3 regions of the Mangrovibacter sp. MFB070 genome follow, and region 3 is predicted to be linked to each of the others. Evidence: predicted binding sites of a transcription regulator. Region 3 holds the regulator's gene; each other region holds the start of a gene.

Evidence for each region. The regulator PhoB, encoded in region 3, activates phosphate uptake and scavenging genes when phosphate is short. The targets are predictions, from matches to a motif close to CTGTCATAAAACTGNCNNAT.
Region 1: the regulator PhoB is predicted to act here: its motif matches at 1,946-1,965, upstream of DT73_RS09380 (phosphoethanolamine transferase).
Region 2: the regulator PhoB is predicted to act here: its motif matches at 2,181-2,200, upstream of pstS (phosphate ABC transporter substrate-binding protein PstS).

The regions. Positions count from the first base shown of each region.
Region 1 covers NZ_JJMI01000022.1:4,944-9,218, reverse strand. Annotated here, with positions in the region: gene ldtB (L,D-transpeptidase) at 1-877, shown strand, start outside; gene mntR (manganese-binding transcriptional regulator MntR) at 1,115-1,594, opposite strand; gene mntS (manganase accumulation protein MntS) at 1,776-1,904, shown strand; gene DT73_RS09380 (phosphoethanolamine transferase) at 2,129-3,712, shown strand; gene ompX (outer membrane protein OmpX) at 3,796-4,275, opposite strand, start outside.
Region 2 covers NZ_JJMI01000028.1:17,493-21,767, reverse strand. Annotated here, with positions in the region: gene DT73_RS15505 (aspartate aminotransferase family protein) at 1-944, shown strand, start outside; gene pstS (phosphate ABC transporter substrate-binding protein PstS) at 1,064-2,101, opposite strand; gene crp (cAMP-activated global transcriptional regulator CRP) at 2,312-2,944, opposite strand; gene DT73_RS15490 (OsmC family protein) at 3,242-3,646, shown strand; gene DT73_RS15485 (phosphoribulokinase) at 3,699-4,275, opposite strand, start outside.
Region 3 covers NZ_JJMI01000025.1:468,400-472,674, forward strand. Annotated here, with positions in the region: gene phoR (phosphate regulon sensor histidine kinase PhoR) at 1-1,192, opposite strand, end outside; gene phoB (phosphate response regulator transcription factor PhoB) at 1,215-1,904, opposite strand; gene sbcD (exonuclease subunit SbcD) at 2,157-3,365, shown strand; gene sbcC (exonuclease subunit SbcC) at 3,362-4,275, shown strand, end outside.

The DNA of each region.
Region 1 (4,275 bases), on a different contig from region 3:
GGTGAGTTTCTGCAAAACCGCCTCGGCTGTGACCTATCCCCTGCCCACCGACGGCAGCCGTTTGATTGGTCAAAATCAGGTTGTTACTATTCCAGAAGGCAGTAAGGAGCCGCTGGAATACTATGCATCAGAATACCAAATGGGGTTGTCCAACATGCTTGAGGCAAACCCGGGCGTGGATGCGTACTTACCGAAACCGGGTACCGTGCTGAACATTCCTCAACAACTGATTCTGCCGGATACCCCCCATGAAGGCATTGTTATCAACAGTGCTGAAATGCGTTTGTATTACTACCCGGCGGGCACCAAAACGGTTGTTGTACTGCCGATTGGTATTGGTCAGTTAGGTAAAGACACGCCGATTAACTGGGTAACTAAAGTTGAGCGGAAAAAAGCGGGTCCCACCTGGACACCAACAGCCAAGATGCATGCTGAATATGCCGAGATGGGTAAACCGCTACCGGCAGTTGTTCCGGCAGGCCCGGATAACCCGATGGGGCTGTACGCCATGTACATTGGCCGCCTGTACGCCATTCACGGCACCAACGCCAACTTTGGTATCGGCCTGCGTGTAAGCCACGGTTGTGTGCGCCTGCGTGCTGAAGACATTAAATATTTATTTGACCATGTGCCGGTTGGTACCCGTGTTCAGTTTATTGATGAACCGGTAAAAGCCACCACCGAGCCAGATGGTTCACGGTTCATTGAAGTGCATAATCCGCTGTCAACAACGGAAGCACAAATGACCAATAACGAAGTGGTTCCAGTAGCCCTGACCAAAAGTGTCCAGGCTGTTACTAATGAACCCGACGTTAACCAGGATGTTCTGAGCCAGGCTGTCGAGCAACGCTCTGGTATGCCTGTTCGCCTGAACTGAGACTATGCGGCGTCTCTATAAAAAAATAAAGCGGCCTGCGGGCCGCTCTGATTGATGAAAAAGAAGGAAAAAACGTGGTTTTTCCTTCTTTTTAGTTAACAGCCGAAAATCAATAAATTGATTTTCCTTGTTTCTTATTGGGTGACATCCTGGCGTTCTGTTCGAACATGAGGTTTGTCATCAGACACAGGCGGCCTTCGGGCCGCTTTTTTATTGCCGGTATTTTGCATTCAGCTTTCAGCAAGGTTCCTGTTCGCGCTGCTGCTGTTGGGTGAAACGCGCAAATGCCGCCAGGGTTTCCTCGCTGACATGGTGCTCCATACCTTCCGCATCCACCCGGGCAGTCTCCGGGCTTATCCCCAGCGCTAATAAAAAGTGCTCCACAATGTGGTGACGCTCCCGGTTTTCCTGTGCCAGCGCTTCCCCTTCGGGTGTCAGAAAGATTCCGCGCCAGGGAATCTGCTCAATTAACCCCATGCCAGCAATACGCTTAAGCATTTTTGCAACAGTAGGCTGAGAAACCCCCAAACGCGCCGCCATATCAACCTGACGGGCTTCCCCTACTTCGCGAATCAAATCAGAAATAAGCTCAACATAATCATCAACCAGCTCCCGCCGGTGCGCTTCCCGTACCTGGCGAAAACCCTCAACATGCTCCTCAACATTAACCAGTTGAGTGGCGCTATCCGTATTATTTTTTCCGGCGCGACGGACCATAGTGCTTCCTCTTTCTTTCGCGATGGTGTCATCACGGGGCTGTCATTGTAATCCAGCCAGGCCCCGACGCAAAAAAAACATAAATAGCCATAGCTATATAATATAGCTCGTGCTATATCTGTATATAACACAACCAGCACGGAAAGCCGGTAACCCTACAGATGCCACCAGGGAGGTCACAATGAATGAAGTTAAGAGGTGCCTAAACGTGTTCAGCCATTCTCCTTTTAAAGTGCGCCTGATGTTGTTGCAATTGCTGTGTGAACGGCTTAGCAGCACACCACAAAATTGCGACGACAAACGCGCCTGATAATGACTTCCCGGCTGTGGTCAGCCTGCTGTGCACCGCAGCTGTAATATTATTGTCAAATTTGTAACCCTCCTCTCAAAACGGATGCCGGTATCCCGTTGAACTTCGCCCTGCAACGCTTTATCTTTGCCTCACCTTGCATAAGAAAATCTGATAGCTGAAACAGCAAGGCATACCTACACCTTTGCGCCTGGGTCTCGACGGCGCTTTTTGAAGCACAACTTATGAGCTTTATTACAAAAGACACACCCGCCATTACTCGTTTATCTTTTGATTTCTGGCCGTTATTTTATTTTGTCCTGGCTTTTTTTATTAATACTGCGATGGGTTACGGCATAAGTATTCTCTATGCCTGTGCTTTTGCTTCTCTGCTGGTTGCGCTTTATACCTTCTCCCCCAGGAGCCAGAAGGTACTCATTCTGGTATCTGGCCTGCTCGCCGTATCCTATTACCCATTTGCCATGATTTGGGGTGCCCCCAACTTCAACACACTACTGGCACTGCATGCCACCAACATGGAAGAGTCGACCGAGATTTTAACGCTCTTCCCATGGCACAGTTACGCTATTGCGCTCCTCATTTTGTTACTGACGTTTTATGCGCTGCGCCGCCCGCGGGCAACGGTACAACCAAAACGTTATGTTACCGCTCTTTGTTGTGCCTTCAGTATGGTGTGCATTTTTATTGCTCCAGTGCAAAACCGGCTGTATGGCGGGGTTTTCGCCCTGAAAGACACCGGTTACCCGGTGGTGAGGTTTGTGAAGGATGTAGTGGAAAATAACCAGTCGGTCGTGCGCGAGCTCGAACGGATGCAGCAGCTCGCTACGCAAAAAGATACCTGGCAAATTACCCAGGTGGCAGCGCGATACCATATTTACGTTCTGGTTATAGGTGAAAGTGCCCGCCGTGATGCACTGGGTGCGTTTGGCGGCCAGTGGGATAATACCCCGTTTGCAAGCCATGCCAATGGCGTACTGTACACTGACTACATTTCTGCAAGCGCATCGACACAAAAATCCCTTGGCCTGACACTAAACCTGCTTGAAAACAGTAAGCCACAATACCAGAACAATATCGTCACACTGGCTAATCGCGCCGGTTTCCAGACATGGTGGTTTTCTAACCAGGGGAAAATCGGGCAATACGACACGCCAGTCGCCAGCATTGCCCGGCATGCAGACGAAATGCAATTTCTCAAAGATGGCGACTTTGAAGATAACCAAAGTAGCCAGGACACATCACTCCTGTCACTGACAGCCCAGGTACTGGCCGTCAAGCGCCAGCCAACGCAATTTATTGTGCTGCACCTGATGGGCTCTCACCCAAAAGCCTGTGACCGCACACAAGGGCGTTACAGCACTTTTGTGACCTCTGAAGAAACATCGTGCTACCTGCAGAGCATTACCCAAACCGACACGCTGTTAAGAGACCTTTACCAGCAACTGCAGCAAAGCGGTGAATCCTTTTCTTTAGCCTACTTTTCTGACCATGGGTTAACGTTTCATGAACGTGGTACGCGAAACCAATATCTTGCGCATGATGATAAGTTTCACCAAAATTATCAGGTGCCGTTTTTGGTACTGTCCAGTGATGACAAAACGCATAAGGTGAATACAACACCACGTTCTGCAAATGATTTTTTGCTGTTCTTTTCCCAATGGACGGGCATTAAAACCCAACAGATTCCGTGGCGATACACCTTTCACTCTGCAGATTCAGCAGGCCCGCGTTATGTCACCAATTTCAAGTTAAGAAAAATACTCTGGCAGGAACTGGGTGAAGACAGCTTTGGGGCAGGTTCGCGCTAAATGCACATTCAGAGTGTAGCAATAGCAATATTGCAGGCAAAAAAAATCCGCCATCAGGCGGATTTTTTATTCCCCGAAAGGAATTAGAAGCGGTAACCTACACCAGCGATCCAGGTGCCAACGTCAACGCTACGGATGCGGCTTTGTTCATAGGAGAAGTCCAGCGCAACGTTTTCGATCGGGTTGAACTGCAGACCAGCACCGTAGGAGAAGCCGTAATCGCTCATGTCACCTTTTTCCGGGTAGTCAGTCTGCTGGAATTTACCATAGCCCAGACCAATTACGCCGTAGATGCTTGCCCAGTCGTTGATGCGGTAAGCAGGACCTGCAGTGATACCGTAGTACTGGCCTTTATGGTACACACTGTCTTCACTGCGATTTTTTTCGGTATAAGTGAAGGAACCGATAACACCCAGCGGGCTGTTATCAAATTCATAGCGGTATTTCAGGTTGAAACCGCCAGCTTTGTTAGCTGCGCCCTGCATATCGCTCTGAGCGTAACCACCAGTAACAGTGCTGGTACCTGCAAATGCAGAACCTGCGGAAACGGCCAGAACGCAAGC
Region 2 (4,275 bases), on a different contig from region 3:
TAGCCTCAACTTTTGCGGAGCGCGTTTTGTTTATGAATTCGGGCACTGAAGCCAATGAAACCGCCTTTAAGCTGGCCCGTTTCTATGCGTCTACGCGCCACAGTCCTTATAAAACAAAAATAATCGCTTTTCATAATGCTTTTCATGGACGTTCTTTATTCACTGTTTCTGTGGGGGGGCAGCCTAAATATTCAGATGGCTTTGGCCCGAAACCGGCAGATATCGTTCATGTGCCTTTTAATGATTTACATGCGGTGAAAGCCGTTATGGATGACCACACCTGTGCTGTTGTGGTGGAACCTATTCAGGGAGAAGGCGGCGTGATGGCGGCCACTCCTGAGTTCCTGAAAGGCCTGCGTGAGCTGTGTGACGAATATAAAGCCCTGCTGGTGTTTGATGAAGTTCAGTGTGGTATGGGCCGTGCTGGTAAGCTGTTTGCTTACATGCACTATAATGTGACTCCCGATATTTTGACCAGTGCTAAAGCGATTGGCGGTGGGTTCCCAATTAGTGCGATGCTGACAACAGAAGAGATTGCATCGGCATTCCATGTTGGCTCACATGGCTCGACCTACGGCGGTAACCCACTGGCGTGTGCGGTGGCAGGTGCTGCTTTCGATATTATCAATACGCCGGAAGTTCTGGATGGTGTTATGGCGAAACGCGAGTTGTTCGTAAAACACCTGAAGCAGATTAATGAACAGTACGCTGTTTTCAGTGATATCCGGGGAATGGGGTTACTGATTGGTGCCGAATTGAGTGCCGCATACAAAGGGCGGGCGCGTGATGTACTGAATGCGGCCGCAGCGAATGGTTTGATGATCCTCAATGCCGGGCCGGATGTAGTCCGTCTGGCTCCGTCTTTGGTTATTGATTATAAAGATATTGAAGAGGGTATGGCTCGTTTTGCCGATGCAATAAAAGCGGTGGTTAAAGGGCTGTAACTGCACTCATGCACTCTCTGTATGCACTTAACTGATGGTGCCGGGGTTCAAGGACAGCAATAAAAAGCCGGGTAACCCCGGCTTTTTACTTTTGAAGCAGAGTGTTCCATTCATCAAGATTAGTACAGGGCTTTACCTGAACTGTCTTTTACATTGGCTTTCCATGCAGCACGAATCTGTTCAGTAACGCTTGCAGGCAGTGGAGCGTAATCCAGGTTACCAGCGATAGCGTTGCCATTTTTGTAAGCCCAGTCAAAGAACTTCAGCACTTCGGCACCTTTCTCTGCATTTTCCTGCTTTTTGTAGACCAGGATAAAAGTAGTAGAAGAGATTGGCCATGCATCTGCACCTTTCTGATAAGTCAGGTCCTGAGCAAAGGTTTTACTCCAGTCGGCTTCTTTTGCGCTGTTACTGAAGCTTTTTTGGGTCGGCTCGATTGCTTTACCGTCAGCATCAAACAACTTAGTCCAGGTCAGGTTGTTCTGTTTTGCGTAGGCATATTCAACATAACCAATAGAACCCGGCAGACGCTGTACGAATGCAGCCACGCCATCGTTCCCTTTGCCGCCCAGGCCAGTTGGCCATTTAACGGTGGTGCCTTTACCAACCTGGCTTGCCCAGTCCGGGCTTACTTTGGACAGGTAGCTGGTGAAGACGAAAGAGGTGCCTGAACCGTCTGCACGGCGAACCACATTGATGTTGGTATCCGGCAATTTGGCATTCGGGTTCAGCTTAGTGATTGCCGGGTCATTCCATTTCTTGATTTTACCCAGGTAGATATCACCCAGTGTTTTGCCATCCAGAGTCAGTTCACCTGATTTAATACCCGGGATATTAACGGCCAGAACCACGCCACCAATCACGGTCGGGAACTGGAACAAGCCATTTTTTTCCAGATCAGCATCGCTCATTGGCGCATCAGATGCACCAAAATCGACGGTTTTTGCAATGATTTGTTTGATACCACCTGAAGAACCAATTCCCTGGTAGTTTACCTGAGAACCTGTTTTCTGCTGATATTCTGCAGCCCATTTTGCATAAACCGGCGCTGGGAACGTACCACCGGCACCTGTCAGGTTAGTGGCTGCAAATGCAGTTGTGGTGGACAGAGTCAGAGCGGCGATTACAAGACGGGCTGAAGAGCTAAGCATTGCCATAATTTCTCCCGGAAAAGGTTAGATCAAAAATAATTTTTTAATCGCTGTGTTTTCAGTACCCGGGAAGAATAAGGCGAATTTGTGACAGTTTTGTGTCATTCGTGAACAATTTTCAGAATTTGTTCGGTAAAGCCGAAGGGATATTGGGTTGAGCAAAACAAAAAGGCACGCTCTGGAGCGTGCCTCAATGTGTGATGAAATACAGTAAAATTAACGAGTACCGTATACCACAATGGTTTTACCGTGAGCGGAAATCAGGTTTTGATCTTCCAGCATTTTTAAAATACGGCCCACAGTTTCACGGGAACAGCCAACAATTTGGCCAATTTCCTGACGGGTAATTTTGATTTGCATGCCATCCGGGTGGGTCATTGCATCAGGTTGTTTCGCCAGGTTAAGCAAAGTCTGTGCAATTCGGCCGGTTACATCAAGGAATGCCAGGTTCCCTACTTTTTCAGAAGTGACCTGTAAACGACGTGCCATCTGGGATGAAAGGCGCATCAGAATGTCCGGGTTTACCTGGATCAACTGGCGAAATTTTTTGTATGAAATTTCGGCTACTTCACAGGCTGTTTTTGCACGAACCCAGGCGCTACGCTCCTGGCCTTCTTCAAACAGCCCCAGTTCGCCAATAAAATCGCCTTGATTAAGATAAGAAAGGATCATCTCCTTGCCTTCTTCATCCTTGATAAGCACGGCCACAGAGCCTTTTACGATGTAATACAGCGTTTCTGCTTTCTCGCCCTGATGGATCAGGGTGCTCTTGGATGGATACTTATGAATGTGGCAATGTGACAAGAACCATTCGAGAGTCGGGTCTGTTTGGGGTTTGCCAAGCACCATGCGCGGTTATCCTCTATTATAAACTTGCTCAAAGACAGGGTAGGGCCCTGTTGGCGTTACAACATTAAATCGCCCCATTCCTGAAGCGAGCCATGAGTCGTTTGGTCTGTAATCGCTTTTTCCTCTGTAACAGGTATGACGTCACTGTCAGTCTGTTACATCTTGTTTGTTTTAGCACAGGTTTCCTGAAGTGTCTTCTATTGTCTCGTTTCAGCATGACCTGTGTCGCCTTCCATTGCCTGTTTTGTTAATGCCGCGTAATCTGTTGCGATAACACTTTAGTTGGGAGTAATGAGTATGCAGGCGCGAGTTAAATGGGTTGAAGGTTTAACATTTTTGGGTGAATCCGCCTCAGGCCACCAGGTCCTGATGGATGGTAACTCCGGTGATAAAGCGCCAAGTCCAATGGAAATGGTGCTAATGGCTGCCGGTGGATGCAGTGCCATTGATGTTGTCTCTATTTTACAAAAAGGCCGCCATAATGTGACTGATTGTGAGGTCAAACTGACATCTGAACGCCGGGAAGAAGCGCCGCGTTTGTTTACCACTATCAATTTGCACTTCATCGTTACAGGGAAAGATCTGAAAGATAATGCCGTGGCTCGCGCGGTGGATTTGTCTGCGGAAAAATATTGCTCTGTTGCGTTAATGCTTGGCAAAGCAGCCACCATCACGCACTCATGGGAAGTGGTTGAAGGCTAAGTTTTCATGGCGGGGGCTGTACTTTGCAGCGCCCGCCCGTTCTGTGCCTGTATCAGGCCCCCGCGATTTTTTTCCCTTCAGCCAGGCGTTTGACCAGTGGCGTCATGATTAACTCCATCGCCAGGCCCATCTTCCCACCCGGGACAACTAGTGTATTGATATGAGAAATAAATGACCCTTGCAGCATTGCCAAAAGCCATGGGAAATCGATATCTTCCAGCCCGCGGAAATGAATAACGACAAAACTTTCATCCAGAGAAGGAATCGCTTTGGCTGCAAAGGGGTTGGACGTATCCACGGTAGGCACTCGCTGGAAGTTAAGGTGAGTACGTGAAAACTGGGGTGTAATGTAATTGATGTAATCTTCCATTGAGCGCACCACTGAATCCATCACGGCTTCCCGGGAATGGCCGCGTTCACTGGTGTCCCTTACCAGCTTTTGAATCCACTCGAGGTTAACGATAGGTACCACGCCGACCAGGAGATCAACGTGTTGAGCGACATCACACTCCTGAGTTACCACGCCGCCGTGCAGCCCTTCATAAAACAATACATCTGTGGGTTCAGGCAGCGGTTGCCAGGGGGTAAAGGTACCAGGCACCTGATTCCAGGGAACGGCTTCATCGTAA
Region 3 (4,275 bases):
GCGCATGTTTGACTATTGCCAGGCCAAGACCACTGCCTCCGGTCTGGCGAGAGCGAGCTTTATCTACCCGGTAAAAACGCTCTGTCAGGCGTGGCAGGTGCTCAGGAGAGATCCCCGGCCCATTATCCTGCACAGAGAAACGCGCGCCATGAGCCACTTTTTCCCATTTAACCTGAATAAGTGTCCCTTCCGGGGTGTGGTTCACTGCGTTATAGACCAGGTTAGACATAGCGCTACGGAGCTGTTCTTCACTACCGTAAACCTGTAACGCCGGGTCAACCGTAAAGCTTATCTGGTGGCGCCCCTGGCTCAGGGTTTGCGCTTCACGATCCACCAGGCGCAGCATCAGCGGAACGTCAATTTTATCTGTAAGGCTCAGCGCCGGTGCCGCTTCAATACGAGATAACGTCAGCAACTGGCGAACCAAACCCTCCATACGAGAGGTTTGCTCCCGCATAGTGACCAACGCTTTTTCCCGCACCACGCCTTCCAGCGGCTGGTCCTGCATCATTTCCAGGTAGCCCTGCAACACGGTCAGTGGGGTACGCAATTCGTGGCTGACATTCGCAAAAAAGTTACGCCGGGCGCCTTCAAGCTGGTGCATCTGGGTTACATCACGCACCACCATCAACCACTGGCCGTCGGTGTAAGGCATGATACGAAATTCAAGATGGCGGCCATTGTTCAGCACCTGGTTGAAAGGGCGCGCAAAATCGCGTTTTTTGATGTACTGGTTAAATTCCGGGTAGCGCAGCAAATTGACAATGTTTTGCCCGTTGTCATCTGGCCACCGTAAATTAAGCAACTGAATAGCAAGGCCATTACACCAAAATATGGCACCGACCTCTGTCATCATGACCAGTGCGTCCGGCAAAGATTCCGCGCCACTGCGAAACCGCTTGATCAGGTTACCCAGTTCTTTGCGCCGCTTTTTATTGCGCATCTGCATCTGGTGAATACCATACATCAAGGGTTCCCAGCTCCCGGAACCTGTTGGTGGCGTCATACTGCGGTCAACCCACAGCCACCAGGAAAGGCGTAACAGGTTCCAAAAATGCCAGACAAGCAGGCCTGTCACACTCGCCAGTAAAAACCATGGGAGATAACCAAAGAACGCCCCCAGCAATAAAGCAGGTATGCAACACAACGCCAGTTCAAGTACCAGCCTTCGCCATGACAACCGTTCAAGCACGGGTCATACTCCATCCAGATAATTAAAAACGGGCTGAGAAGCGATAACCCGTACCGCGAACGGTTTGAACCATACGATCATGCCCACTGAGTTCCAGTGCCTTACGCAAACGGCGAATGTGAACATCTACCGTTCTGTCCTCAACGTAAACATTCGTTCCCCATACATGATTAAGGAGTTGTTCACGGCTGTAAACCCGTTCCGGGTGTGTCATGAAAAAATGCAGCAACTTAAATTCTGTCGGCCCCATATCCAGTGGGTTCTCACCAGTCATGACACGGTGAGAAGACGGATCCAGGCTGAGCCCCTGAATCTCAATCACTTCTTCTACTGCCATCGGAGAGATACGGCGCATCACCGCTTTAATACGCGCAACCAGTTCTTTGGGTGAAAACGGCTTGGTGATGTAATCATCTGCCCCAATTTCCAACCCTCTGACCCGGTCCTCTTCTTCACCGCGGGCCGTCAGCATGACTACCGGTATATCCCGTGTCATCGCTTCACGTTTCAGGTGCTTGATAAACTGAATCCCGGAGCCGCCCGGCAACATCCAGTCGAGTAAAATTAAATCCGGCCAGGGTTCGTTGAGCTGGTTTACCGCACTGTCATAATCTTCCGCCTCAACAGCCTGAAAACCATTTTGTTCGAGCACAAAACACACCATTTCACGAATGGGTGCTTCATCTTCCACAACCAGAATTCGTCTCGCCATAATCAGCCCTGTAAATATATACAATAATTTAACGCGGCGTCATTATGCGTCAGTTTTATGACAGTTTTATGAAAAAAATGACCATTACATGACCTGTCATATTATTTTATGACAAAGCGTTTCCTTCTGCTGCAAAGCAAGTAGTAACGCGCATTATCGCTGGAATCCGCTACGCAGCTTGCAACAACACACCTGCAACTTAATCCACCACATGTATATAATCACCACTTCGCTTTCTAACCAGGACAGGTTATGCGCATTCTTCACACTTCTGACTGGCATCTGGGGCAAAATTTCTATACCAAAAGCCGTGCTCCGGAACATGCAGCCTTTCTAAACTGGCTAACCGAAATGGTTGAACAGCACCAGGTTGACGCAGTCATCGTAGCGGGCGATATCTTCGATACAGGCTCACCGCCCAGTTACGCACGTGAATTGTATTACCGCTTTGTCGTTCAACTCCAGGCAACCGGCTGCACGCTCGTGGTGCTGGGCGGTAACCATGATTCCGTCGCCACACTGAACGAATCGCGTGAACTGTTGGGTTACCTCAATACCTGGGTTATCGCCAGTGCATCAGATACCGAAGCCCCCATTTTATTACCGCTTCGCAACGGGGAACCCGGTGCGGTACTCTGCCCGGTTCCTTTTTTACGCCCACGCGATATCCAGGTAAGCCAGTCCGGGCAAAGTGGCCAACAAAAGCAGCAAGAGCTGGTCGGGGCCATTCACCACTATTACCAGCAAGGCTACGAGGCAGCCTGTGACTTGCGCGGTAACCGCAAATTACCCATTATTGCCACCGGCCACCTGACAACCGTTGGAGCCAGCAAAAGCGATGCTGTGCGCGAAATCTATATCGGCACCCTTGATGCCTTCCCTGCCAGTGCATTTCCACCGGCTGATTATATTGCGCTGGGGCATATTCACCGCCCGCAAAAGGTCACCAGTAGTGAGCATATCCGCTACTGTGGGTCGCCCATTGCACTGAGTTTTGACGAAACCAACAGCACAAAAATGGTTCTGATGGTGGATTTCTCTGAAGGTGAACTGAGCGCCGTAACTCCACTCCCGGTGCCAGTAACCCAACCATTGTTAATGCTCAAAGGCTCACTGGAAAGCATTAAACAGCAACTGGAAGCCTGGCGGGATGCCCCTTCAACGCCTGTTACCTGGCTTGATATTGAACTCACTACAGACCAGTATCTCCACGACATGCAAAAACAGCTACAGGCACTAACCGCTGATTTACCAGTAGAAATTGTGTTATTGCGCCGCAGCCGCGAGCAACGGGAAAAAATCATCGCTAACCAACAAAAAGAAACCCTGAGCGAACTCAGTACCAGCGAAGTTTTTGAGCGCCGTCTGGCACAAGAAAATCTGGATGAAAGCCAGGCGTCGCGCCTGCGGGGGTTGTTTGCAGAAACCCTGCACCGCCTGGAAGAGGAACCCAAGTCATGAGAATTCTGACGCTGCGGTTAAAGAACCTCAATTCACTCAAAGGTGAATGGAAAATCGACTTTACTCAGTCGCCGTTCAACAGCAACGGTTTGTTTGCTATTACCGGGCCAACCGGCGCAGGCAAAACCACATTGCTGGATGCCATTTGCCTGGCGCTATATCACCAGACACCACGCCTCAGCACCATTTCCCAGTCCAGCAACGATTTGATGACGAGAGATACCGCAGAATGCCTTGCTGAGGTGGAATTCGAAGTTAAAGGTGTTGCCTGGCGTGCCTTCTGGAGCCAGAACCGGGCTCGCAACCAGCCCGATGGCAAACTCCAGGCACCAAGAGTGGAGCTGGCCCGTTGTGCAGATGGCAAAATTGTTGCCGACAAAGTGAAAGACAAGCTGGAAACCATTGCCCGCCTGACCGGGCTGGACTATGACCGGTTCACTCGCTCAATGTTGCTCTCCCAGGGGCAATTTGCCGCTTTTCTTAATGCCGATGCAAAAGCACGGGCAGAATTGCTGGAAGAACTCACCGGCACAGAAATTTATGGGCAAATCTCCGCACTGATTTTCGACACATGGAAACAACACAAACAGCAACTGGAACAGTTACAGGCTAAAGCCAGCGGCGTGCAATGCCTTACGGACGGTGAACGGGCAGCGCTGGAAAACCAGGTTGCCACTTTGGTACAGCAGGAGCAGCAGTTACTTAGGCAACAACGCCAGGTGCAGTCTGCAGTTCAGTGGTTGCAGCAATTAGCGCAGCAACAGCAGCAAATCAGCCAGCTTGAGCAAAAACTGGCTCAGGCAAAACGTGATTCTGAGGCAGCAGAACCAGACCGCGCACGCCTGGCACTCGCTCTGCCCGCCGAAAAGTTACGCCCGGTATGGCAACAATGTACAGGCCAGGAGGCACG